Regions from separate parts of the Streptomyces violaceoruber genome, predicted to be linked through region 1. Evidence: riboswitches for the same ligand, from Rfam matches in the RefSeq annotation. Region 1 holds a riboswitch; the other holds the start of a gene.
The links. A riboswitch is a leader RNA that binds a small molecule or an ion and turns the genes downstream of it on or off. The one in region 1 is predicted to bind S-adenosylmethionine.
Positions count from the first base shown of each region.

Region 2: it holds a riboswitch for S-adenosylmethionine, as region 1 does, so the genes downstream of both, thrC (threonine synthase) here and R2E43_RS27630 (aminotransferase class V-fold PLP-dependent enzyme) in region 1, are expected to answer to the same signal.

Region 1 covers NZ_CP137734.1:6,178,419-6,189,757, reverse strand. The annotation lists gene R2E43_RS27640 (SLC13 family permease) at 1-1,295, shown strand, start outside; partial or broken gene R2E43_RS27635 (glycerate kinase) at 1,307-2,392, shown strand; gene R2E43_RS27630 (aminotransferase class V-fold PLP-dependent enzyme) at 2,482-3,912, opposite strand; SAM riboswitch class IV at 4,100-4,216, opposite strand; gene trpD (anthranilate phosphoribosyltransferase) at 4,309-5,373, opposite strand; gene qcrB (cytochrome bc1 complex cytochrome b subunit) at 5,505-7,142, opposite strand; gene qcrA (cytochrome bc1 complex Rieske iron-sulfur subunit) at 7,139-8,200, opposite strand; gene qcrC (cytochrome bc1 complex diheme cytochrome c subunit) at 8,197-9,006, opposite strand; gene ctaE (aa3-type cytochrome oxidase subunit III) at 9,081-9,701, opposite strand; gene R2E43_RS27600 (response regulator) at 9,911-10,312, shown strand; gene R2E43_RS27595 (L,D-transpeptidase) at 10,418-11,339, opposite strand, start outside.
Region 2 covers NZ_CP137734.1:3,806,642-3,817,980, forward strand. The annotation lists gene R2E43_RS16890 (helix-turn-helix domain-containing protein) at 1-139, shown strand, start outside; gene R2E43_RS16895 (DUF397 domain-containing protein) at 120-332, shown strand; gene R2E43_RS16900 (hypothetical protein) at 295-642, opposite strand; gene R2E43_RS16905 (carboxylesterase/lipase family protein) at 639-2,180, opposite strand; gene R2E43_RS16910 (NADH:flavin oxidoreductase) at 2,214-3,344, opposite strand; gene groL (chaperonin GroEL) at 3,594-5,219, opposite strand; gene R2E43_RS16920 (cold-shock protein) at 5,547-5,750, opposite strand; gene R2E43_RS16925 (MoaD/ThiS family protein) at 6,169-6,444, opposite strand; gene thrC (threonine synthase) at 6,441-7,733, opposite strand; SAM riboswitch class I at 7,751-7,898, opposite strand; gene R2E43_RS16935 (glucosyl-3-phosphoglycerate synthase) at 8,051-8,995, shown strand; gene R2E43_RS16940 (hypothetical protein) at 9,019-9,720, opposite strand; gene R2E43_RS16945 (alpha,alpha-trehalose-phosphate synthase (UDP-forming)) at 9,867-11,255, shown strand; gene R2E43_RS16950 (hypothetical protein) at 11,262-11,339, opposite strand, start outside.

The DNA of each region.
Region 1 (11,339 bases):
TCGCGCTGGCCACCTGTGCCTGGATCGGTACGCCGATCGACGACACGTACATCGCGCTGGGCGCCGGGCTCGCGCTGACCGCGACCGGTGTCATCAGCAGCGACACCCTGTTCGGCACCCTCGGTGAGGACACGGTGTGGCTGCTGATCTGCGCCTTCGTGCTGGCCGCCGCGGTCGCCAGGACCGGGCTCGCGGGGCGGGCGGCGGCGTTCCTGGTGGGCGGGGCGCGCACGGTGCGGCAGCTGGTGCACCTGACGACGGCCGCGCTGGTCGTCACGGCCTTCGCGATGCCGGCCACCTCCGGCCGGGCGGCGCTGGCGCTGCCGGTGTTCCTCGCCCTCGCCAAGGTGCTCGCCGACCGGAAGCGACTGGTCGTGATGCTGGCGCTGCTGTTCCCGACCGTGATCCTGCTGTCGGCGGTGGCGACCCTGATCGGAGCCGGTGCGCATCTGATCACGGTGTCGGTGCTGTGGGAGGCGACCGGGGACCGGATCGGGTTCACCCAGTGGCTGCTGCTCGGCCTGCCGCTGGCGGTCGCCTCCTCCCACCTCGCCGCCGAGACGGTCCTGCTGACGACCACGCGGCGCGCGGACCGCGCGGGCCCGGTCCGCATCACCGCCGAGGAGATACAGCGGCACAGCGAGAGCCCGGTCACCGGCCCCTGGACGCAGGCCGAGAAGCGCTGCGCGCTGCTGCTGGCCACGGTGGTGGCCCTGTGGTGCAGCGAGCCCCTGCACCGGGTCTCCCCCGCAGTGGTGGCGCTGATCGGCGCGGTCGTCGCCTCCTCCCCCGCGCTGGGCACCGTACGGCTCAAGGACGCGCTGAAGACCGTGCCGTGGTCCCTGCTGCTGTTCATGGCGGCGACGATGGCGATGGGCGTCGCGCTGGCCGACTCCGGTGCGGCGGGATGGCTGGTGTCGGGCCTGCCCGCGGACGTCGCCCCGGCCGTCTTCCTCGGCGTGGTGGTCGCGGTGAGCACGACGGCCCACCTGGTCCTCCAGTCCCGTTCCGCCCGCTCCTCGGTGCTGGTCCCGCTGGTGATCGCCGCGGCCGTCGGCGCCGGGGTCAACCCGGTCGCCGCCGCGCTCGCCTCGACGGCGGCGGCCGGGTTCTGCCACACGCTCCCGGCCTCCGCCAAGCCGGTCACGCTCTTCTCCGACGTGCCCGGCGTCCCCACCTACACCCCGCGCGACCTGCTGCGGCTGTCCGCCGTGCTGGCGCCGCTGACCGCCCTGCTCGTGCTGTTCTTCGCCGCCGCGGTCTGGCCGCTGCTCGGCGTGCCCGTGACCCGCTGAAGGAGCCCACCATGTCTCATCCGTCCCCCGTGCTGAACCGAGTGGTCGTGGCCCCCAGCGGATTCAAGGAGTCCCTGTCCGCCCGCGCCGCCGCCGACGCCATCGCGGCGGGCGTCCGCCGGGTGCTGCCGGACGCCGAGATCGACCGGATCCCGCTCGTGGACGGCGGCGAGGGCACCGCCGTCGCGCTGGCGTCGGCGACCGGCGGGCGGCTGGTGGCGCTGGCCGCCACCGGTCCGGTCGGCGACCGGGTCGGCACCCACTTCGCGCTGCTCGGCACCGGGGACACGGCGGTGGTGGAGATGGCGGCCGTCGCGGGCCTGTCCCTGGTCCCCCGCGCTCTGCGTGACCCCGGCGCCACCACCACGTACGGCGTCGGCGAGCTGATCCGCGCCGCTCTCGGCACCGGGGTGCGGCGCGTGCTGGTCGGCTGCGGCGACTCGGGGACGTCCGACGGGGGCGCGGGCGCGCTCCAGGCGCTCGGGGCCCGGCTGCTGGACGCGGACGGCTTCGAACTCGGCCCCGGCGGACGGGAGCTGGACCGCCTCGTCCGCATCGATCCGTCCGGTCTCGACGCCCGGCTGAAGGACACCGAGCTGCTCGTCGCCTGCAACCCGTACAACGTGCTGTGCGGCGAACGGGGCGTGGCCCGGGTGTTCGGCCCGCAGAAGGGGGCGACGCCCGCGCAGGTCGAGGAGTTGTCGGCCGGGCTGGAGAACTGGGCGCGCGTCCTCACCCGCGACCTCGGCGTCGTCGGCACCGACCTGCGGACGGGGTCCGGCACCGGCGCCTCCGGCGGTCTCGGCGCGGGGCTCGCCGCCGTCGGGGCCCGGCTGCTGCCCCGCTTCGACGTGCTCCTCGGCCACCTCGACCTGGACGCCCGGCTCGCCCGGGCCGACCTGGTGCTCACCGCCGAGGGCGCCCTGGACCACCAGACGCCGCGCGGCAAGGTCCCGGCCGAGGTGGCCCGGCGCGCCAAGCTCTCCGGCAGGCCCGTCCTCGCCCTGGCGGGCACCCTCGGCGAGGGCGCGCACGACGTGCCGGGGGTGGACGCCTGCCACGGGATCATGCCGGCGCCGATGGCCCTGGCGGACGCGTTGCTGCGCGCCTCCGAGCTCCTCACGGACGCCACGGAACGGGCGCTGCGGATGGTGCTGCTGGGGGCCCGGTTGCCGGCCGGAACGGCTCAGGCGGCGGTGCCGGTCACCGGTGCCGTCCCGCGGGACGCCGGGTCGCCGGACGCGTGGTCGCCGGACGCCGTGTCGCCGGACGCCGGGTCGGGCACGCAGCGGCCGTCCTCGGTGCGGTAGTTCCAGCGGGCGCCGTCGCTCACCAGCTCCCGGACGGCGCTCACGAACCGCTCCACGTGCTCGTCCGGGGTGCCCGCGCCGAAGCTGACGCGGATGGCGTTGAGGGACTTCTCGCCGGGTGCCGCCTCGGGCGCGCCGCACTCGCCCTGCGTCTGCGGGTCGCTGCCGAGCAGGGTGCGCACCAGCGGGTGGGCGCAGAACAGGCCGTCGCGCACGCCGATGCCGTACTCGGCGGAGAGCGCGGCGGCGAAGTGCGAGCTGTTCCAGCCCTCGACGACGAAGGAGAGCACCCCGACGCGCGGCGCGTCGTCGCCGAAGAGGGACAGGACGCGCACCTCGGGCACCTCGGCGAGGCCCTCGCGCACCTTCCGGATCAGGTACTCCTCGCGGGCGACCAGCGAGTCGAATCCGGCCTCGGTGAGCGCCTTGCAGGCGGCGGCGATCGCGTAGGCGCCGATGACGTTGGGCGACCCGGCCTCGTGCCGGGCGGCGCTGTCGTGCCACCGCACGTCCACGCCGCCGTCCGCGCGCCGGGAGACGCTGCGGCTGGCGCCGCCGCCGGCCAGGTACGGCTCCGCCTCGCGCAGCCAGTCGGCGCGGCCGGCCAGCACGCCGGAGCCGAAGGGCGCGTACAGCTTGTGCCCGGAGAAGGCGACCCAGTCCACGTCCAGGTCGCGCACGCTCACCGGGTGGTGCGGGGCGAGCTGGGCGGCGTCCAGCACGATCCGGGCACCGTGCGCGTGCGCGGCGGCGGCCAGCTCCCGCACCGGCCACAGCTCGCCGGTGACGTTGGAGGCGCCGGTGACGCAGACCAGGGCGGGCCCGTACGGCTCGCGGGCGGCGAGGGCCCGCTCCAGGGTCTCGACGGCCTCGGCGGGGGTGCGCGGGGCGTCCAGGTAGGTCACGTCCGCAGCCCGCCAGGGCAGCAGCGAGGCGTGGTGCTCGGTCTCGAAGACGAAGACCCGGCAGTGGGCGGGCAGCGCGGCGGCGAGCAGGTTCAGGGAGTCGGTGGTGGACCGGGTGAAGACGACCTGGTCGTCGTCCCGGCAGCCGAGGAACCCGGCGACGGTCCCGCGGGCGTTCTCGAACAGGTCGGTCGACAGCTGCGAGAGGTACCCGGCGCCCCGGTGGACGCTGCCGTAGTACGGGGCGTAGGCGGCCACGTCGTCCCAGACCCGCTGGAGCGCGGGCGCGCTGGCGGCGTAGTCGAGCGCGGCGTAGGCGACCTGACCGCCGGTGACGAGCGGCACGGTGACGTCCCGGCCGAGGACGGGCAGCGGGGTGGCGACAGCGGTGGGTACGGACATGGCGGACTCCCGTGAGGACCAGCGCGCGGCAGGGCGCTGTGAAAGAGAAGAAAAGGGGTGTGCGGAGGCGGGGCTCTGCGGCCAAGGGCCTGTCCTACGGACCGGCCCTATCGCATTCGCTGGTTCACGGGAGACTCCCTCGGACGACCCAGGACCCCTGGACCCACACTCTTGGAAGCGTGCGAGGGGTCCGCGCTTGCCGTGGACCTTGCTGTCCACGACCTGGTCTTCACCCGGGGCACCCCGCCACGGACGGAGGGTTGCCGGACAGTCGGCCGGGGCCTCATGACTGTCACTCATGACCTGTCGAAAAACCTAGGGGAAATGATCGGCGTCCCGCAACCCGGGTCCGGATCGCGGGACGCACGTCACATGTACTGCCTGCCGTACTGCCGCTCAGGCGTTGCTGACGGCCACCCAGCGCTCCAGCACCCGCCGGGCCGCCCCGGAGTCGATCGCCTCGGCCGCCCGGTCCATCCCGGCCCGCAGCCGCTCGGCCAGCGCCCCCTCGCCGGGCTCCAGGGCCTCCAGGGCCGCCGCCGAGTTCAGCAGGACCGCGTCCCGCACCGGACCCTTCTCGCCGGCCAGCAGGCGGCGGGCGACGTCGGCGTTGTAGGAGGCGTCGGCCCCGCGCAGCGCCTCGACCGGCACCAGCTCGATGCCGACGTCGCGCGGGTCGAAGGTCTCCTCGGTCACCCGGCCGTCGCGCACGACCCAGACCCGGGAGGTGGAGGTCGTGGTCAGCTCGTCGAGTCCGTCGTCGCCGCGGAAGACCAGGGACGAGTGGCCGCGCTCGGCGAAGACACCGGCGACGATCGGCGCCATCCGGGCGTGGGCGACCCCGACCGCCTGGGCCTTCACCCGGGCGGGGTTGGTCAGCGGACCCAGGAAGTTGAACACCGTACGGATGCCGAGCTGACCGCGGGCCGTCGCCACGTGGCGCAGCGCCGGGTGGAACTTCACGGCGAAGCAGAAGGTGATGCCGGCTTCCTCGGCGACCTCCGCCACCCGCTGCGGCGTCAGCTCCAGGTTGACCCCGAGCTTCTCCAGGACGTCGGAGGCCCCGGACGCCGAGGAGGCGGCCCGGTTGCCGTGCTTGACGACCTTCGCCCCCGTGCCGGCCAGGACGATCGCCGACATGGTGGAGATGTTGACCGTCTTGGCGCCGTCGCCGCCGGTGCCGACGATGTCGACGGTCTTCCCCGGCACCTCGATCACGTTGGCGTGTTCGTACATGGTGCGGACCAGTCCGGAGATCTCCTCGACCGTCTCCCCCTTGAACCGCAGGCCCACCGCGAACCCGGCGATCTGCACGTCGGTCGCCTCGCCGCGCATGATCACGTCCAGCGCCCAGGCGGTGTCGTCCGCGCTCAGGTCGCGGCCGTCCAGCAGTCCGTTCAGCAGGGCGGGCCAGGAGCGGTCCGCCGTGGTGTCGCCTCCAGCGGGGGTCACAGCGCTCATAGCCGCTCCTGAATCGTGTGGGTCGTCGACGGGGATCGTGCTCCCACCCTATCCAGCCCCGGACACGGCGAAGGGCCCCGTCCGCAGAACGGAACGGGGCCCTTCGACCGTGGTGTGGCGACGCTGGAGGGTCAGTGGTGGCCGTGGCCGCTCGTGATCTCCTTGTACTCCTCGACGGTCGGCTTCGGAATCTGCGACTCCTCGCCGTAGTACGACTCGCTGAGCTTGGCACGGAGCTTCTGCGTGCCGCTCACCTTGCGCTCGACGCCGTTCTCGTCGACCGTCGGGCCGATCTCCGCCGGCTGGTACTGCTCGTGCGCCGTGAGCGTGTGCAGCTGCTCCTGGCTGAGCGGCTCGTGCACCTCGATGAACTCACCGTGCGGCAGGCGCTTGATGATGCCGGACTCGCGTCCGTGCAGCACCTTGTCCTTGTCCCGGCGCTGGAGGCCGAGGCAGATCCGCTTGGTGGCGATGAAGGCGACGACCGGTCCGACGAAGAACGCGATGCGGACGAACCAGGTGATCGCGTTGATCGACAGGTGGAAGTGGGTGGCCCACAGGTCGTTGCCGCCACCGATCAGCAGCACGAAGTAGACGGTCAGCCAGGCGACACCGAAGGCCGTACGGGTCGGGGCGTTGCGCGGGCGGTCCAGGATGTGGTGCTCGCGCTTGTCGCCGGTGACCCAGGACTCGATGAACGGGTAGACCGCGATCGCCGCCAGGACCAGCGGGAAGATCAGCAGCGGGACGAACACGCCCAGGACGAGTGTGTGACCCCAGGCGTTGATCTCCCAGCCGGGCATCACCCGGATCAGGCCCTCGGAGAAGCCCATGTACCAGTCCGGCTGGGCGCCGGTGGAGACCTGGTCGGGCCGGTAGGGCCCGATGGCCCAGATCGGGTTGATCGTGGCGATGGCCGACACGACGGAGATCACACCGAAGACCAGGAAGAAGAAGCCTCCGGCCTTCGCCGTGTACACCGGCAGCAGCGGCATGCCGACGACGTTCTTGTTGGTCTTGCCGGGACCCGCGAACTGCGTGTGCTTGTGGTAGAAGACCAGGATCAGGTGGCCCACCAGCAGCCCGAGCATGATGCCCGGCAGCAGCAGGATGTGGATCGAGTAGAACCGGGACACGAAGTCGTGGCCGGGGAACTCGCCGCCGAACAGGAAGAACGAGATGTACGTGCCGACGATCGGCACGGACAGGATCGCGCCCTCCATGAAGCGGATACCGGTGCCCGAGAGCAGGTCGTCCGGGAGCGAGTAACCGGTGAAGCCGGTGAACATGCCGAGGACGAGCAGCAGGAAGCCGAACAGCCAGTTGACCTCGCGCGGCTTGCGGAACGCGCCGGTGAAGAAGACGCGCATCATGTGCACGAACATGCCGGCCAGGAAGATCAGCGCGGCCCAGTGGTGGATCTGCCGGATCAGCAGACCGCCGCGGACGTCGAAGCTGATGTCCAGAGTGGAGGCGTAGGCCTCACTCATCATCTGGCCCTGCAGCGGCACGTACGAGCCGTGGTACTCGACCTCGGCCATCGACGGGTGGAAGAACAGCGTCAGGTACACACCCGTGAGGATGATGATGATGAAGCTGTAGAGGCAGACCTCACCCAGCATGAACGACCAGTGGTCGGGGAAGATCTTGCGCATGTTGGCCTTGGCCAGGGAGTAGATCCCCAGCCGGCCGTCGGCCCAGTCGGCGACGCGCTCGCCGGCCGGTGCCTTCCCGCGCGAGCGGGACGGTTCGTTTGCTGCAGTACTCATCCGCGCTCCCAGTAAGCAGGACCGACGGGCTCCTCGAAGTCGCCGAGCGCTTCGAGGTAACCCTCGTCGTTCACGCCGATGCGCAGCTGCGGCAGGGCGTGACCGGCGGGACCGAAGATGACCCGGGCACCGTCGGCAAGGTCGAAGGTGGACTGGTGGCAGGGGCAGAGCGCGTGGTGCGTCTGCTGCTCGTACAGGGAGATCGGGCAACCGACGTGGGTGCAGATCTTCGAGTACGCCACGATGCCCTCGTGCGACCACTCGAGCTCGCGCTTGTCCTTGATGGAGTCCGGCTCCAGCCGGATGATCATCAGGGCGGCCTTGGCGATCTCGTTCTGGAAGTCCTCGTCGTGCTCCTCCAGGCCCTCGGGCATGGCGAAGGTGAGCGAGCCCACCGCGACGTCGGAGGGACGCAGCGGCTCGTTGGTGTTCATGTTGACGAGGAGCTTGCCCTTGGACCACAGGGTGTGGCGGAGCTTGGTCCCGGGCAGCGGACCGAGGTCGCGCAGCAGGACGACGCCGGAGAGCGGCACCAGGGTGAGCGCGCCCAGCATCGTGTTGCGGATCAGCTTGCGGCGCCCGATCACGGACTCCTTGGCACCCTGCTTGAAGTCCGCGTGGACCTTGGCACGGACCTCGGGGGACGCCTCGATCGGGTGACGCTCGTCGGCGACCTCCTCGTCGGACATCAGGGTGCGGGCCCAGTGGACCGCGCCCGCGCCGATGGCGAACAGCGCGACGCCGAGCGTCATGCCGAGCGCGAAGTTCAGCGCACTGATGTGACCGAGCGGGAAGATGTAGACCGACTTATCGACGTCGATCGCCACGAAGGCGGCGATGAAGGCGATGGTGGCCAGCATCGACAGCGTGAACAGCAGGGCGACCGTGCGCTCGGACCGCTTGGCGGCCCGCTCGTCGACGTCCTGGACCCGCGGCTCGTGGGGCGGCAGACCCGGGTCGGCGAACGGGTTGGTCTCGTCCGCGGGCCGGGCGGCCGCGCCGTGCGGGCGGTCCTGCTCTGCCGGCAGGTTCTCTTCTGGAATGTCTTGGCTACTCATGACTTCTTGGCCTTTGCGGTCCGAGCGGCGACCCAGACGGCGACGGCGATCAGCGCGCCCAGTCCGAACACCCAGGCGAACAGACCCTCACTGACCGGGCCGAGTCCGCCGAGGCTGAGACCACCGGGGCTCTCGGTGTCGTCACCGTTGACCGCGTCCAGGTAGGCGATGATGTCCTTCTTGTTCTGCTCCGACAGCGTGGTGTCGGGGAAGGAGGGCATGTTCTGCGGGCCGGTCTGCATGGCCTCGTAGATGTGCTTCGGGTCGACACCCTCGAGGCTCGGCGCGTACTTGCCGTGCGTCAGGGCGCCGCCCTTGCCGGTGAAGTTGTGGCACTGCGCGCAGTTGGTGCGGAACAGCTCACCACCCTTGGCGATGTCCGCGCCCTCGGGGCCGTACTTCTCCTCCGAGGGGATCGCCGGACCGGCGCCCAGCGACGCGATGTACGCCGCGAGCTGGTCGATCTCCGCCTGGGAGTAGATGACCTTCTTCTTCGGGACCTGCGCGCCGGGCTGCTGGGCCGGCATGCGGCCGGTGCCCACCTGGAAGTCGACGGCCGCGGCGCCTACGCCGACCAGGCTCGGACCGTCACTGGTGCCCTGCCCTCCGGTGCCGTGGCAACTGGCACAGCCGACGGCGTAGAGCTTCTTGCCCTCGTCGATGGCGAGGGACTGGGCGGATTCATCGGCCTGCGCCTTGCTCGCGGGTGCGAACGCGGCGTACAGCCCCCCTGTGCATGCCAGCGCGAGGAGTAGGACGACGAGGGCCGCCAGCGGATGGCGTCGTCGTGCGGAGAGCTTTTTCACGGATTACCCCGGTGTCAGGATCTTCTGCGTCGATGCTGTCGATGCTTCTGGTGTTGCGCGGGTGCGCGCCGCGACTACTTGATCAGGTAGATCGTGGCGAACAGGCCGATCCAGACGACATCGACGAAGTGCCAGTAGTAGGACACGACGATGGCGGCGGTCGCCTGCTCGTGGGTGAACCTCCGGGCCGCGTAGGTGCGGCCGAGGACCAGCAGGAAGGCGATCAGTCCGCCCGTCACGTGCAGTCCGTGGAAGCCGGTGGTCAGGTAGAACGCCGAGCCGTACGGGTCGGACGAGAGCGAGATGCCCTCGTGCTTGACCAGCTCGGTGTACTCGAACACCTGACCGCCGATGAAGATCGCACCCATCACGAAGGTGACGATGAACCACATCCGGAGCTTCTTCACGTCACCGCGCTCGGCCGCGAACACGCCGAGCTGACAGGTGAGGGAGGAGAGCACCAGGATCGTGGTGTTCGTCGCGGAGAACGGGATGTTCAGCGCGTCGGCCTTCTCGGACCAGAAGTCCGGGCCGGTCACCGATCGCAGGGTGAAGTACATCGCGAAGAGGGCCGCGAAGAACATCAGCTCGGAACTCAACCAGATGATGGTTCCGACGCTGGTGAGGTTCGGCCGGTTGACCGACGGGTGCGCGTGCCCGGTTTCTACTGTCGTTGCTGTCGCCACGACCGACATTATGTCGGTCGCTTATCCCGCCCTCACCCCGGGGGGTGCCGTTCGGTGTGTTCCCCCTGCTTGTACGGCCCGGATGGCCCATCGAACGGCCCGTCGGAGGCCTGTCGAAGGCCTGTCCGAACCAGTGCTGACGGGACGTTCGAGGGAGTAGCATCCGCCCCAACGGGCTACGACAGCCTTCACCGGTCTCACCGCGTATCGGAGGAAGCATGCAGGCGACCGCCACGGTGCTGGTCTACAGCGACGACTCCAACACCCGCGAACAGGTGCGGCTCGCGACCGGCCGCCGGCCGGCTCCGGACGTGCCCGTGGTCGAGTTCGTGGAGTGCGCCACCCCGGCCGCCGTGCTCAAGGAGCTGGACCGGGGCGGGATCGACGTCTGCGTCCTGGACGGCGAGGCCGTGCCCATGGGCGGCATGGGCATGTGCCGCCAGATCAAGGACGAGGTCTTCCAGTGCCCGCCGGTGCTGCTGCTCATCGCCCGGCCGCAGGACGCGTGGCTGGCCACGTGGAGCCGCGCGGAGGCGGCTGTGACGCTGCCGGTGGAGCCGGTGGAGTTCGCGTCCGCGCTGGCCGCGCTGCTGCGGGAGAAGCGGCTGCAGAGCGCCTGAGAGCTCGGCTCTCGACGTCGTTCGGCGGCTGCCGGCCGGTGGGGGTTGCTCGCGCTCACGCGGCGGAGCCGCACATCGGTGCGGCCCCGCGCCCCTTTCGGGGCGCTACACCGCCGTCGGTCGCAGCCTTGCCGTCTCCTGATTGTCCGACGCGCCCGCGGTGCCCGTCAGGGCGCTGCCCGTGCGCCATTTGGTCCAGTCCATGTTCCAGTCGCCGAAGCCGTTGCCGAAGGGTTCCATCGTTTCGCCGCCGGAGTTGACGACCTCGACGAGGTCGCCCTCCTGGACCGTGTTGAAGAACCACTCCGCGCTGTCGGTGCTCATGCCGACGCAGCCGTGGCTGACGTTGGCGATGCCCTGGGAGCCGACGGACCAGGGGGCGGCGTGCACGTACTCGCCGCTCCAGGTCACCCGGGTGGCCCAGTAGACCGGCAGGTCGTACGCCTCCGAGGAGCCCTCGGCGATGCCGACGGTGCTGCTGCGCATGCGTACGAAGGATTCCTTGCCGAGGACGACCTTGACGCCGTTGCGGGTCTCGAAGCCGGGCTTGCCGGTGGTGACCGGGATCTCCCGGATCGCCTCGCCGTCCTGGTAGACCGTCAGGGTGTGCGCGGCGGCGTCGGTGACGGCCACCACCCGGTCGTCCGTGGTGATCTTCAGGGGCTTGGCCTTGCCGCCCCACATCCGGTCGCCGATCTTGATGCCGTCCAGGGTGCTGTGGACCTTGACGGTGGCGTGGGCGGGCCAGTACTCCTCGGGCCGGTAGTGGAGCTTCTTGTCGTCCACCCAGTACCAGGCGCCCCGCACGGCGGGCGTGGAGTCGACCTTCAGGGCGCGCTCCACTATGGCCCGCTGCGCCGGGTCCCGGACCGGCTGGCTCAGCTCCGCCGTGATGGGCTGCCCGACGCCGTACGCGCCCGCCTTGGGCCCGAAGGCGACGTCCAGGGTCTTCTTCGCGCCGGGCTTGCCGGTCTCGAAGGTGAGCACCTTGCGGCCGGGCGCGCCGTCGCCGTCCTCGGTGCTGACC
Region 2 (11,339 bases), 2.4 Mb from region 1:
GACAGACGATCCCCCGACCGTCACACGGCATGAGTTGACGTTCGACCTAGTCAGGGCTGGCGCACTCTCCCCCCGGGAGTCCTTGGTACTGATCGAGTCGGTGGCGCAGGATTACGAGCATGGAGAACCACACCCGTAAATGGCACAGCTCCAGCTACAGCGGAGGCGACGGCGCCGACTGCGTCGAAATAGCGACGGGTCACCCGGCCGCTGTCCCCGTCCGCGATTCCAAGAACCCCTACGGCCCGGAACTCTCCTTCCGGGCCGACGCCTGGACCGCGTTCGTCGAGAGTCTCAGGCGCGGCGGCGTTTCAGGCCCAGGTGGACGGTGACCACGGTCAGCCCGGCCACGCCGTACGCCAGCCACCAGCCCCCGGTCCGGTAGCCGTCCGCCGCCCCTTCCTCCTGCGCCTTCCTCTGCTGCTCGTACGTCCGCGTGCCCGCCGAGCGGCCGTCGGTGAAGTCGTACAGGTCGCACGTCTCCCCCGGCTTCATGGGCCCCGAGCGCTCCGCGTCCCCGTACTCCTCGATGATGCCGTCGCACTGCGGGGTGCCGTCGGCGGTCGCCGCCTCGGTGAGGAAGTACCCGCCGACGACGACCGGGACGGCGAACAGGCCCAGCAGGAGTCCTCGGAAGGTCACGCCTTCGGGTCCACCAGCGGCAGCGGCGCGAACTCGTAGCCCTCCCACAGGCGTCGGGAGGTCTCCTCCGGGTACGGCGCGACGGCCGACTCGGCGTCGAAGACCCGCGCCAGGCGCTGCCCCGTGTCGTACGCGGGCCAGCCCGGGTCGCCGGTGCGGGCGAACGCCGTCCAGGAGGAGCGGAAGCGGGCGGACAGGGCCAGCGCCTCCTCGGACGGCTCCGCGCCGCCGAACTGGAGCAGTGCGAGGCTCTCCTGGAAGGTGCCGAAGAGGAGCGGGATGTCCAGGGCGTGGCAGGCGCCCAGGGCGCCGTCGAAGGCGGGGGCGGGCCAGGTGAGTTCGTAGACGTGGGACCGGCCGCCGCCCGCGAGGTGGGCCTCGGCCAAGTGCAGGGACGGCATCGCGAACAGCCAGTCGGTCTGGACGCGTTCGTAGAGGTCGTTGGCCGACGCATCCGGGAACGCGGCGCGGTAGGCGGCCTCGCCGCCCGGCGCGTACAGGCGCAGCGCGGCGCTCGCGCGGTCCTCGCCGATCTGACCGAGCTTGCCCGCCATGGCGGTGAACAGCCGGTTCTCGTCGCGGTTGTGGCCGACCAGCAGGTCCACGTCCCGCGCCGCGCCGGACGTCAGCGCCTGCCACGGCGTGACGGGGAGGAACTCGCCGTCCACGACGGGCGCGTACGGGGTCACCGTGGGCGCCGCCTGGCCCCAGCGGGAGACGTTGCCCGGCATCTTCGGGGCGAGGGCCTGGCCCGCCTTGACGAGCTGGTCCGGAGTGATCTCGGAGAGGTCTTCGACGGTCGGGCGCAGGCCCAGCTCGGCGGCGAGGGCGGTGCCGATGTCGGCGGCGAGGGCGGCGGAGAAGAACGTGCCCGGCACGCTCTGGGCGACGGCCCGCCGGAAGAGTCCGGCCGCGCGGGGCATGGCGAGCAGGGCGGCCACGGAACCGGCGCCCGCCGACTCGCCGAAGATCGTGACCTGGTCGGGGTCGCCGCCGAACGCGGCGATGTTGTCCTGCACCCAGGCCAGCGCCGCGATCTGGTCGAGCAGGCCCCGGTTGGCGGGGGCGCCCTCGATGTGGGCGAAGCCCTCCATGCCGAGGCGGTAGTTGAGGGTGACGACGACGAGGTCGCCGTCGGCGGCTATGCGGCGGGCGTCGTAGGCGGGGCTGCCGGAATGGCCCATCTTGTAGGCGCCGCCGTGGATCCAGACCATGACCGGGCGGTGGGCGGCCGGGTCGGGGGCGGGGGTCCAGACGTTGACCGTCAGCCAGTCGTCGCCCCCGGGGACGTCCGGGGGGCCGGCGGTGCCCGCGGCGCCGAGGTCCTGCGGGGGCGGCGGGCCGAAATCGTATGCGTCGCGTACGCCGTCCCAGGGGCGGGGGCGGCGCGGGGCGGCGAAGCGGGCGTCCCCCACCGGGGGCTGGGCGAAGGGGATGCCGCGGAAGACGGTCAGCCCGTCCTCGGTCCGGCCGCGCACCGCGCCGGAGGGGGTGCGCACCACGGGTTCCACTGACTCGGCAGGTCCAGGGATCGTCATCCTCCGGACCCTACGCCGTGGTGCGCACCGCGCTCAGCTGAGGGTCTTCAGCGATGCCGCGTCGTACGGGGCGAGTTCGTCGAAGCGGCCGTCGAGGACCTTCTGGGCCCACCGCGGGTCGTGGAGCAGCGCGCGGCCGACGGCGACCAGGTCGAACTCGTCCCGCTCCAGGCGGTCGAGGAGGTTGTCGAGGCTGCCGACGGGGGCGCCCTCGCCCTGGAAGGCCCTGTTGAAGTCGCCGTCGAGACCGACCGAGCCGACGGTGATGGCGGTCCTGCCGGTGAGCTTCTTGGTCCAGCCGGCGAGGTTGAGGTCCGAGTCCTCGAACTCGGGCAGCCAGTAGCGGCGGGTGGAGGCGTGGAAGGCGTCGACACCGGCCGAGGCGAGCGGGGTGAGGATGGCCTCCAGCTCTTCCGGGGTCTCGGCGAGGCGGGCGTCGTAGGCCTCCTGCTTCCACTGGGAGTAGCGGAAGATCACGGGGAAGTCCGCGGAGACGGTCTCCCGTACGGCGGCCACGATCTCGGCGGCGAACCTGGTCCGGGCCACGGGGTCGCCGCCGTAGGCGTCGGTGCGGCGGTTGGTGCCGGACCACAGGAACTGGTCGACGAGGTAGCCGTGGGCGCCGTGGATCTCCACGCCGTCGAAGCCGATGCGCTCGGCGGCCGCGGCCGACTCGGCGAAGGCGCCGATGACGTCGTCCAGGTCGCGCTGGGTCATCGCCCTGCCGGTCGGCTCGTCCTCGCCGATGCGCAGGCCGGACGGGCCGACGGCGGGGGCGTCCGGGAAGGGCTGCTCCCCGGCCTTGCGGACCATGCCGATGTGCCACAGCTGCGGCACGATCGTGCCGCCCGCCGCGTGCACCGCCTCGGCGACCTTCGCCCACCCGGCGAGCTGCTCCTCGCCGTGGAAGCGCGGCACGCGGTCGCTCTGCCCGGCCGAGTCGTGGCCGACGTAGGTGCCCTCGGTGACGATCAGTCCGACTCCGGCGGCGGCACGACGGGAGTAGTACGACACCACGTCCTCGCCGGGGACGCCGCCCGGGGAGAACATCCGGGTCATCGGCGCCATCGCGATGCGGTTGGGCACGGTGAGGCCGTTGATCGTGGCCGGGCGGGCGAGCAGTTGGGCGGCGCGGGTGGCGGCCTCGGCGGGGGTGACGGTCACGTGGGGGCTCCTGGGATGGGGTACCGGTCGGTATGTGCGCGCGCATTCATCGCACTCCAACGGGAACGGGCCCGCCCGGCCGGACCATTCCGCCCGGCGCCCCGATGTGACCCGGGCCATAGCGGAAGGGCGGGGGCGGACGGGGGCGAGGGGCGGGCGGGGGCCGGACACGCCCGAGGGCGGCACCCCCCTCGCGGGGAGTGCCGCCCTCGGTCCGTACGGGACGATCGATCAACCGGAGCCGGTCGATCAGAAGTCCATGTCACCGCCCGGCATGCCGCCCGGGGCGCCCGCCGGAGCGGCCTTCTCGGGCTTGTCGGCGATGACGGCCTCGGTGGTGAGGAACAGCGCGGCGATGGAGGCGGCGTTCTGCAGGGCAGAGCGGGTCACCTTCGCCGGGTCGATGATGCCTTCGGCGATCATGTCGACGTACTCACCGGTGGCGGCGTTCAGGCCGTGGCCGACGGTCAGGTTGCGGACCTTCTCCACGACGACGCCGCCCTCGAGACCGCCGTTGACGGCGATCTGCTTCAGCGGGGCCTCCAGGGCGAGCTTCACGGCGTTGGCGCCGGTCGCCTCGTCACCCGTCAGCTCCAGCTTCTCGAAGACCTGGGAGGCCTGGAGCAGGGCCACGCCACCACCGGCGACGATGCCCTCCTCGACGGCCGCCTTCGCGTTGCGAACGGCGTCCTCGATGCGGTGCTTGCGCTCCTTGAGCTCGACCTCGGTGGCGGCACCGGCCTTGATGACGGCCACGCCGCCGGCCAGCTTCGCCAGGCGCTCCTGGAGCTTCTCGCGGTCGTAGTCCGAGTCGCTGTTCTCGATCTCGGCGCGGATCTGGTTGACGCGGCCCTGAACCTGGTCGGCCGAACCGGCGCCGTCCACGATCGTGGTCTCGTCCTTGGTGATGACGACCTTGCGCGCGCTGCCCAGCAGGTCCAGCGTGGCGTTCTCGAGCTTGAGGCCGACCTCCTCGGAGATGACCTCGCCGCCCGTGAGGATGGCGATGTCGCCGAGCATGGCCTTGCGGCGGTCGCCGAAGCCCGGAGCCTTGACGGCGACGGACTTGAAGGTGCCGCGGATCTTGTTGACGACCAGGGTCGACAGGGCCTCGCCCTCGACGTCCTCGGCGATGATCAGCAGCGGCTTGCCCGACTGCATGACCTTCTCCAGGAGCGGCAGCAGGTCCTTGACGTTGCCGATCTTGGAGTTGGCGATCAGGATGTACGGGTCGTCGAGCGACGCCTCCATACGCTCCATGTCGGTGGCGAAGTACGCCGAGATGTAGCCCTTGTCGAAGCGCATACCCTCGGTGAGCTCCAGCTCCAGACCGAAGGTCTGGGACTCCTCGACGGTGATGACGCCTTCCTTGCCGACCTTGTCCATGGCCTCGGCGATGAGCTCGCCGATCTGGGTGTCGGCGGCGGAGATCGAGGCCGTGGAGGCGATCTGCTCCTTGGTCTCGACGTCCTTGGCCTGCTCGAGCAGGGCGGCGGAGACGGCCTCGACGGCCTTCTCGATACCGCGCTTCAGGGCCATCGGGTTGGCGCCGGCCGCGACGTTGCGCAGGCCTTCCTTGACCAGGGCCTGGGCGAGAACGGTCGCGGTGGTCGTACCGTCACCGGCGACGTCGTCCGTCTTCTTGGCGACTTCCTTGACCAGCTCGGCGCCGATCTTCTCGTACGGGTCCTCGAGCTCGATCTCCTTGGCGATGGAGACACCATCGTTGGTGATCGTGGGGGCGCCCCACTTCTTCTCGAGGACGACGTTGCGGCCCTTGGGGCCGAGCGTCACCTTGACGGCGTCCGCGAGCTGGTTCATGCCGCGCTCGAGGCCGCGCCGCGCCTCCTCGTCGAACGCGATGATCTTGGCCATGTGAAGTGGTCCCTCCAGGACTGGGGGTGATTCCTTCGGACCGCGCCCGCGCCCGCGACGGACGGCTCGCCGGCCTTGTGGTTCCTTCCCCACCCGGCCTGCGGGCCTCACCGACCCGGTCCTTCGTTGTCACTCTCACCTTCAGAGTGCTAACGCCAATGATTAGCACTCGGCATGGTCGAGTGCAAGCGCCTCTCGGGGATCGGGCCGTCCGGTCAGCCACCCGCGAACAGCGGGACGACGGGCGTCCGGGCAGGCCGAAGGGCCCGTACCCCTGGAGGTACGGGCCCTTCGGATGAAGACCGGGTGCTGCGGTGGCCGCGCGTCTCAGGCGCTGAGGCGAACCATGTCGGCCTGCGGGCCCTTCTGACCCTGCGAGATCTCGAACTCGACCCGCTGGCCTTCTTCGAGGGTGCGGTAGCCGTCCATCTGAATCGCGCTGTAGTGGACGAAAACATCCGCACCACCGTCGACCGCGATGAAGCCGTACCCCTTCTCCGCGTTGAACCACTTGACGGTGCCCTGAGCCATGCCTAACTCCCCTATTACTGGCCCTTGCACAGATCCGCACTTCGCGGACCCGGGTCAGACCTCGCCCCCTCACGACTGGGGGCGTGCGCCGGAACGCGTCGACCGCGGCTGAATGTATCTGTCCAACTGCCGTCTGCAACAGGTCAATCGGACGAGAAATCTGGACGCGCCCGGTCCGGAATGTGGCGAGAATTCGCCTGAATTCGGGTCAAGTCGGGTCACGCAAAGGGAACAAAAGCCGCGAAATACGCTCGCACTTTGGCTGCTTCTTGTCGGGCGGGCGGCAGGAATTAACGGTTCCCGTTGTGTTGATCGGGAGCGCGTTCCCCAACTCTACCGCGCTCAACCACATGGAATTGCCCCCTCCGTTTCTCTCACGGAGAGGGCAATACGCACTACCAGGTGTATCCGCGGCGAATCAGCCGCCGGCGACCGCCGGGATGATCGAGACGCCCGCGCCGTCCGGGGTGGCCGTCTGAAGGCCCTGCTCGAAGCGGACGTCGTCGTCGTTGACGTACACGTTGACGAAGCGGCGCAGCTTGCCCTGGTCGTCCAGGACGCGGGCGGCGATGCCGGTGTGGTTCTTCTCCAGGTCGGAGATGACCTCCCCGAGGTTGGCCCCGTCGGCGCTCACCTCGGCCTTGCCGCCGGTGTAGGTGCGCAGGATGGTCGGGATGCGAACGGTCACGCTCATGCGAGGCCAGCCTCTCGGAAGGAGTCCAGGTTCGGGCGGATGGTGGCGGTGAGACCGGTGCCGGCCACCGCGTCGAGGGTCTTCAGGCCGTCGCCGGTGTTCAGGACGACGGTGGTGAGCGAGGGGTCGAGGACGCCGTTCTCGATCAGCTTCCTGGTGACGCCGACCGTCACGCCGCCCGCCGTCTCCGCGAAGATGCCCTCGGTACGGGCGAGCAGCTTGATCGCGTCCACGACCTGCTCGTCGGTCACGTCCTCCACGGCGCCGCCGGTGCGGCGGGCGATGTCGAGGACGTAGGGGCCGTCGGCGGGGTTGCCGATGGCCAGCGACTTGGCGATGGTGTTCGGCTTCTGCGGGCGGACCACGTCGTGCCCGGCCTTGTACGCCGTGGAGACCGGCGAGCAGCCCTCGGCCTGCGCGCCGAAGATCTTGTACGGCCGGTCCTCGACCAGACCCAGCTCGATCAGCTCCTTGAGCCCTTTGTCGATCTTCGTCAGCTGGGAGCCGGAGGCGATCGGCACGACGATCTGGTCGGGCAGCCGCCAGCCGAGCTGCTCGCAGATCTCGTAGGCGAGGGTCTTGGAACCCTCGGCGTAGTACGGCCGCAGGTTGACGTTGACGAAGCCCCAGCCCTCGCCGGCCGGGTCGCCGATCAGCTCGGAGCAGAAGCGGTTCACGTCGTCGTAGTTGCCCTCGATGCCGACCAGCTCACCGCCGTAGACGGCGGCCATGACGACCTTGCCCTGCTCCAGGTCGTGCGGGATGAACACGCAGGAGCGGAAGCCGGCCCGGGCGGCGGCGGCGCCGACGGCACCGGCGAGGTTGCCGGTGGAGGAGCAGGACAGGGTGGTGAAGCCGAAGGCGCGGGCGGCCTCGATGGCCTGGGCGACGACGCGGTCCTTGAAGGAGTGCGTGGGGTTGCCGGAGTCGTCCTTGACGTACAGGCCGCCGGTGACGCCCAGCTCGCGGGCGAGGTTGTCGGCCTGGACGAGCTTGGTCCAGCCGGGGTTGATGTTCGGCTTGGTCGCGACGTCGGCCGGGACGGGCAGCAGGGGGGCGTAGCGCCAGATGTTCGCGGGGCCGGCTTCGATCCGCTTGCGCAGCTCTTCGGCGTCGTAGTCCGAGAAGTCGTAGGCGATCTCGAGGGGGCCGAAACACTCTTCGCAGGCGAAGACCGGTCCGAGCGGGACCCGGTGGCCGCACTCCCGGCAGCTCAGCGCGGTGGCGGGGCCGAGGTCGACGGCGGCGTCGGTGGGGTTCGTGGAGGTTTCGGCAGTCTGCACAGCCATGGAGGCGAGGCCCTTTCTCCTCATCTTCCTCACGACGCATCTCGCCGTGAGACGGATTTGGCACCTTCCCTAGCCGGGAGCCTCGCCACGTCCGTGTGACAAGAACCGACTGGAGGGTTGCCGGGGCTTCATCGGGCCGTATCCCTCTGCCCCTCTGGATGAGCGGTATGAAGTTGTTTCGCGGTGGTGCACGCGGCGACCCCGGCATGCGATGGTCCCGCGCGTTGTTCAAGACTGTAACCGAAGGCCAGGACGGTTGAGATAGTCGTCCGTACCGCGAGATGGATCACAAAGGATCACGAAGGAGACCACGGGACGTGCTGGAAGAAGTCGAGCGCTGGCTGGACGCACGCTCCTGGCCGGCCGCGGACCGGCCGGTCCAGCACCTTCTGTCCGCCAAGCACGCCACCGGGCAGTCGGTCAGCGTGGTGCTGCCCGCGCTGGACGAGGAGGCGACGGTCGGCGACATCGTCTCGGTGATCCGGCGGGAGCTGGTGCTCGGGGTCCCGCTCGTCGACGAGATCGTGGTCGTGGACTCCGGGTCGAGCGACCGCACGTCCGAGGTGGCCGCGGCGGCCGGCGCGCGCGTCGTCCACCGGGACGCGATCCTGCCCCGCATCCCCGCCGTGCCCGGCAAGGGCGAGGTGCTGTGGCGTTCGCTGCTGGTCACCGGCGGGGACATCGTCTGCTTCGTCGACGCGGACCTGCGCCAGTTCTCCGCCGACTTCGTCTCCGGGATCGTGGGCCCGCTGCTGACCGATCCGGACGTGCACCTCGTCAAGGCCATGTACGACCGCCCGCTGGCCGGGGCGGCCGGGCAGGGCGGCCGGGTCACGGAGCTGATGGCCCGCCCGCTGCTCAACATGCACTGGCCGCAGCTGGCCGGCTTCGTCCAGCCGCTGGGCGGGGAGTACGCGGCCCGCCGCTCGCTGCTGGAACGGCTCCCCTTCCCGGTCGGCTACGGCGTCGAGCTGGGCATGCTGGTCGACGCCCTGCACCTGGTGGGCCTGGACGCGCTCGCGCAGGTCGACGTCGGCGTCCGCGTCCACCGCCACCAGGACGGGCGGGCGCTGGGCCGGATGGCCGCGGCGATCTACCGCACCGCCCAGCTCCGGCTGGCCCGCGGCCACCTGGTGCGCCCGGCCCTCACCCAGTTCGAGCGGGGCGTCGACGGCTTCGAGCCGCGCACCTACGCCGTGGACACCGAGGAACGGCCGCCGATGACGGAGATCGCCGAGTACGCGGCCCGGAAGGTGGCCTAGGCCCCGGAAACGGCGCACGGGGCTCAGCCGGGGACGCCGTCCGACCAGCGCCACCTGCCGCCGGAGTCCGGCTCACAGGTCAGGTACTCGCCGCCGCGGCCGTGGGTGCTCAGGCCCCGGTGCTTCTTGGCGCAGAACTGGCCGTCGGCGTAGCAGTTGCCCGCGGGGCTCATCAGCTCGCAGGCGCCGGTACCGCCGCCCCCGGTGCCGCCGCTGGTTCCGTCGGTGCCGCTGTCCCGGGTCTTCGACGGCTCGGGGGCCGGCTCCGGCGTGTGCAGCAGGCGCCCGGCGCAGTCGCGGCCGTCGCGGGGGACGGTGAAGGTCACGGCGCCGGAGCCGCCGCTCTGCTCGCAGATCTTCTCGCCGCTGCCCCAGGAGGAGGCCCGCTGCCCGCTGCCCTGGAGGCGCACGGTGTAGCCGACGTGCGCCTTCTCGGCGGCGCTGACGGCCGCCCCGATGCTGCCGCCGGTGAGGTCCGGCAGCGTGACGGCGGTGGGGGTGGGAGTCGGAGTCGGGGTCTCGGTGCTGGGGGACGCCTCGGGAGTGGGGCTGCCGCTCGGCGTGGCCGTGCCGGTGGCGGAGGCGGTGGCCCTCGCGGGGGCCTCGTCCGCGGTGGTGCTCGCGTCGCCGTCCCCGCAGCCGGCCAGGGCCAGCGCGGAGGCCGCGATCAGTGCCGCCGTGCCCGCGAGTCTGCTCGTGCGCCGGTGCCGTGTGCGTATGGGCATGGTGCGCCCACCCCCCAGAAAGTTGAAATGTGCACCGCATATCCTCAACCCGTTCACACTTCCCGCACAAGCTCCGTGACCGAATCGCCGTCGGGGTGACACGGGGACACGTTTGAGGTGCGAGGGGCCGGGCTAGGTTGAGGCGTATGGCTTCAAGCTTCGGTGCTGCTCAGGTGCTGGTCGCCTCCAACCGGGGGCCGGTCTCGTACGAGGTGCGGGAGGACGGGTCACTGCACGCCAAACGGGGCGGTGGCGGGCTCGTGTCGGGACTGTCGGCCATCGGGCCCGACGCGGGGGCGCTGTGGGTGTGCTCGGCGCTGTCCGACGGGGACCGCGAGGCGGTGCGGCGCGGGGTCGGCGAGGACGGCGTACGGATGCTGGACGTGCCGGCCGACGTGCACGCGGACGCGTACAACGGGATCGCCAACTCGGTGCTGTGGTTCGTGCACCACATGCTCTACCAGACGCCCCTGGAACCGGTCTTCGACGCGGAGTTCCGGCGGCAGTGGGCCTCCTACGAGGCGTACAACCGGGCCTTCGCCGAGGCGCTGGCCGAGGAGGCGGCCGAGGGCGCGGTCGCGATCGTGCAGGACTACCACCTGACGCTGGTGCCCGGGATGCTGCGCGAGCTGCGTCCGGATCTGCGCATCGGCCACTTCTCGCACACGCCCTGGGCCCCGCTCGACTACTTCCGGCTGCTGCCGGACGACATCGCCGAGCAGGTGCTGCGCGGGATGCTGGGCGCCGACCGGCTCGGCTTCCTCACCCGGCGCTGGGCCGACGCGTTCACCGCCTGCTGCGACGCCGTGGTGGGCGGGCTCGGCGGCACGGAGATCGGCGTGCACGGGCTCGGCGCCGACGGGGACTTCCTGCGGAAGCGCTCGCACGAGGCCGACGTCGAGGAGCGGATGGCGGAGCTGCGGGAGCAGATCGGGGAGGGCCGCCGCACCATCGTGCGGGTGGACCGCACCGAGCTGTCCAAGAACATCGTGCGCGGTCTGCTGGCCTACCGGGAGCTGCTGGCCGGGCGGCCGGAGTGGCGCGAGCGGGTCGTGCACGTCGCGTTCGCCTACCCCTCGCGGCAGGACCTCGCCGTGTACCGGGAGTACACGGCCGAGGTGGAGCGGGTCGCGAACGCGGTCAACGAGGAGTTCGGCACGCCGGGGTGGACGCCGGTCGTGCTGAATCTCAAGGACGACTTCGCGCGGTCGCTGGCGGCGTACCGGCTGGCGGACGTGGCGCTCGTCAACCCCGTCCGGGACGGGATGAACCTGGTCGCGAAGGAGGTGCCGGTCGTCTCCGACGCGGGGTGCGCGCTGGTGCTGTCGCGGGAGGCGGGCGCGTACGAGGAGCTGGGCGAGGACGCGGTGGTGGTCAACCCGTACGACGTGGTGGGCACGGCGGACGCGCTGCACGCGGCGCTCGGCCTGCCGGCGGGGGACCGGGCCGAGCGCTCGAAGCGGCTGGCGGCCGCCGGCACCGCGCTGCCCCCGGCCCGGTGGTTCCTGGAGCAGCTGGAGGCGCTGCGGGGCTGACGCGGGCTACTTGTCCTGGACCGGCGGGCAGGTGCCGGTCTCCTCGCCGATGGAGTTGATCTCGGCGTTCGGCCGCGGGTCACC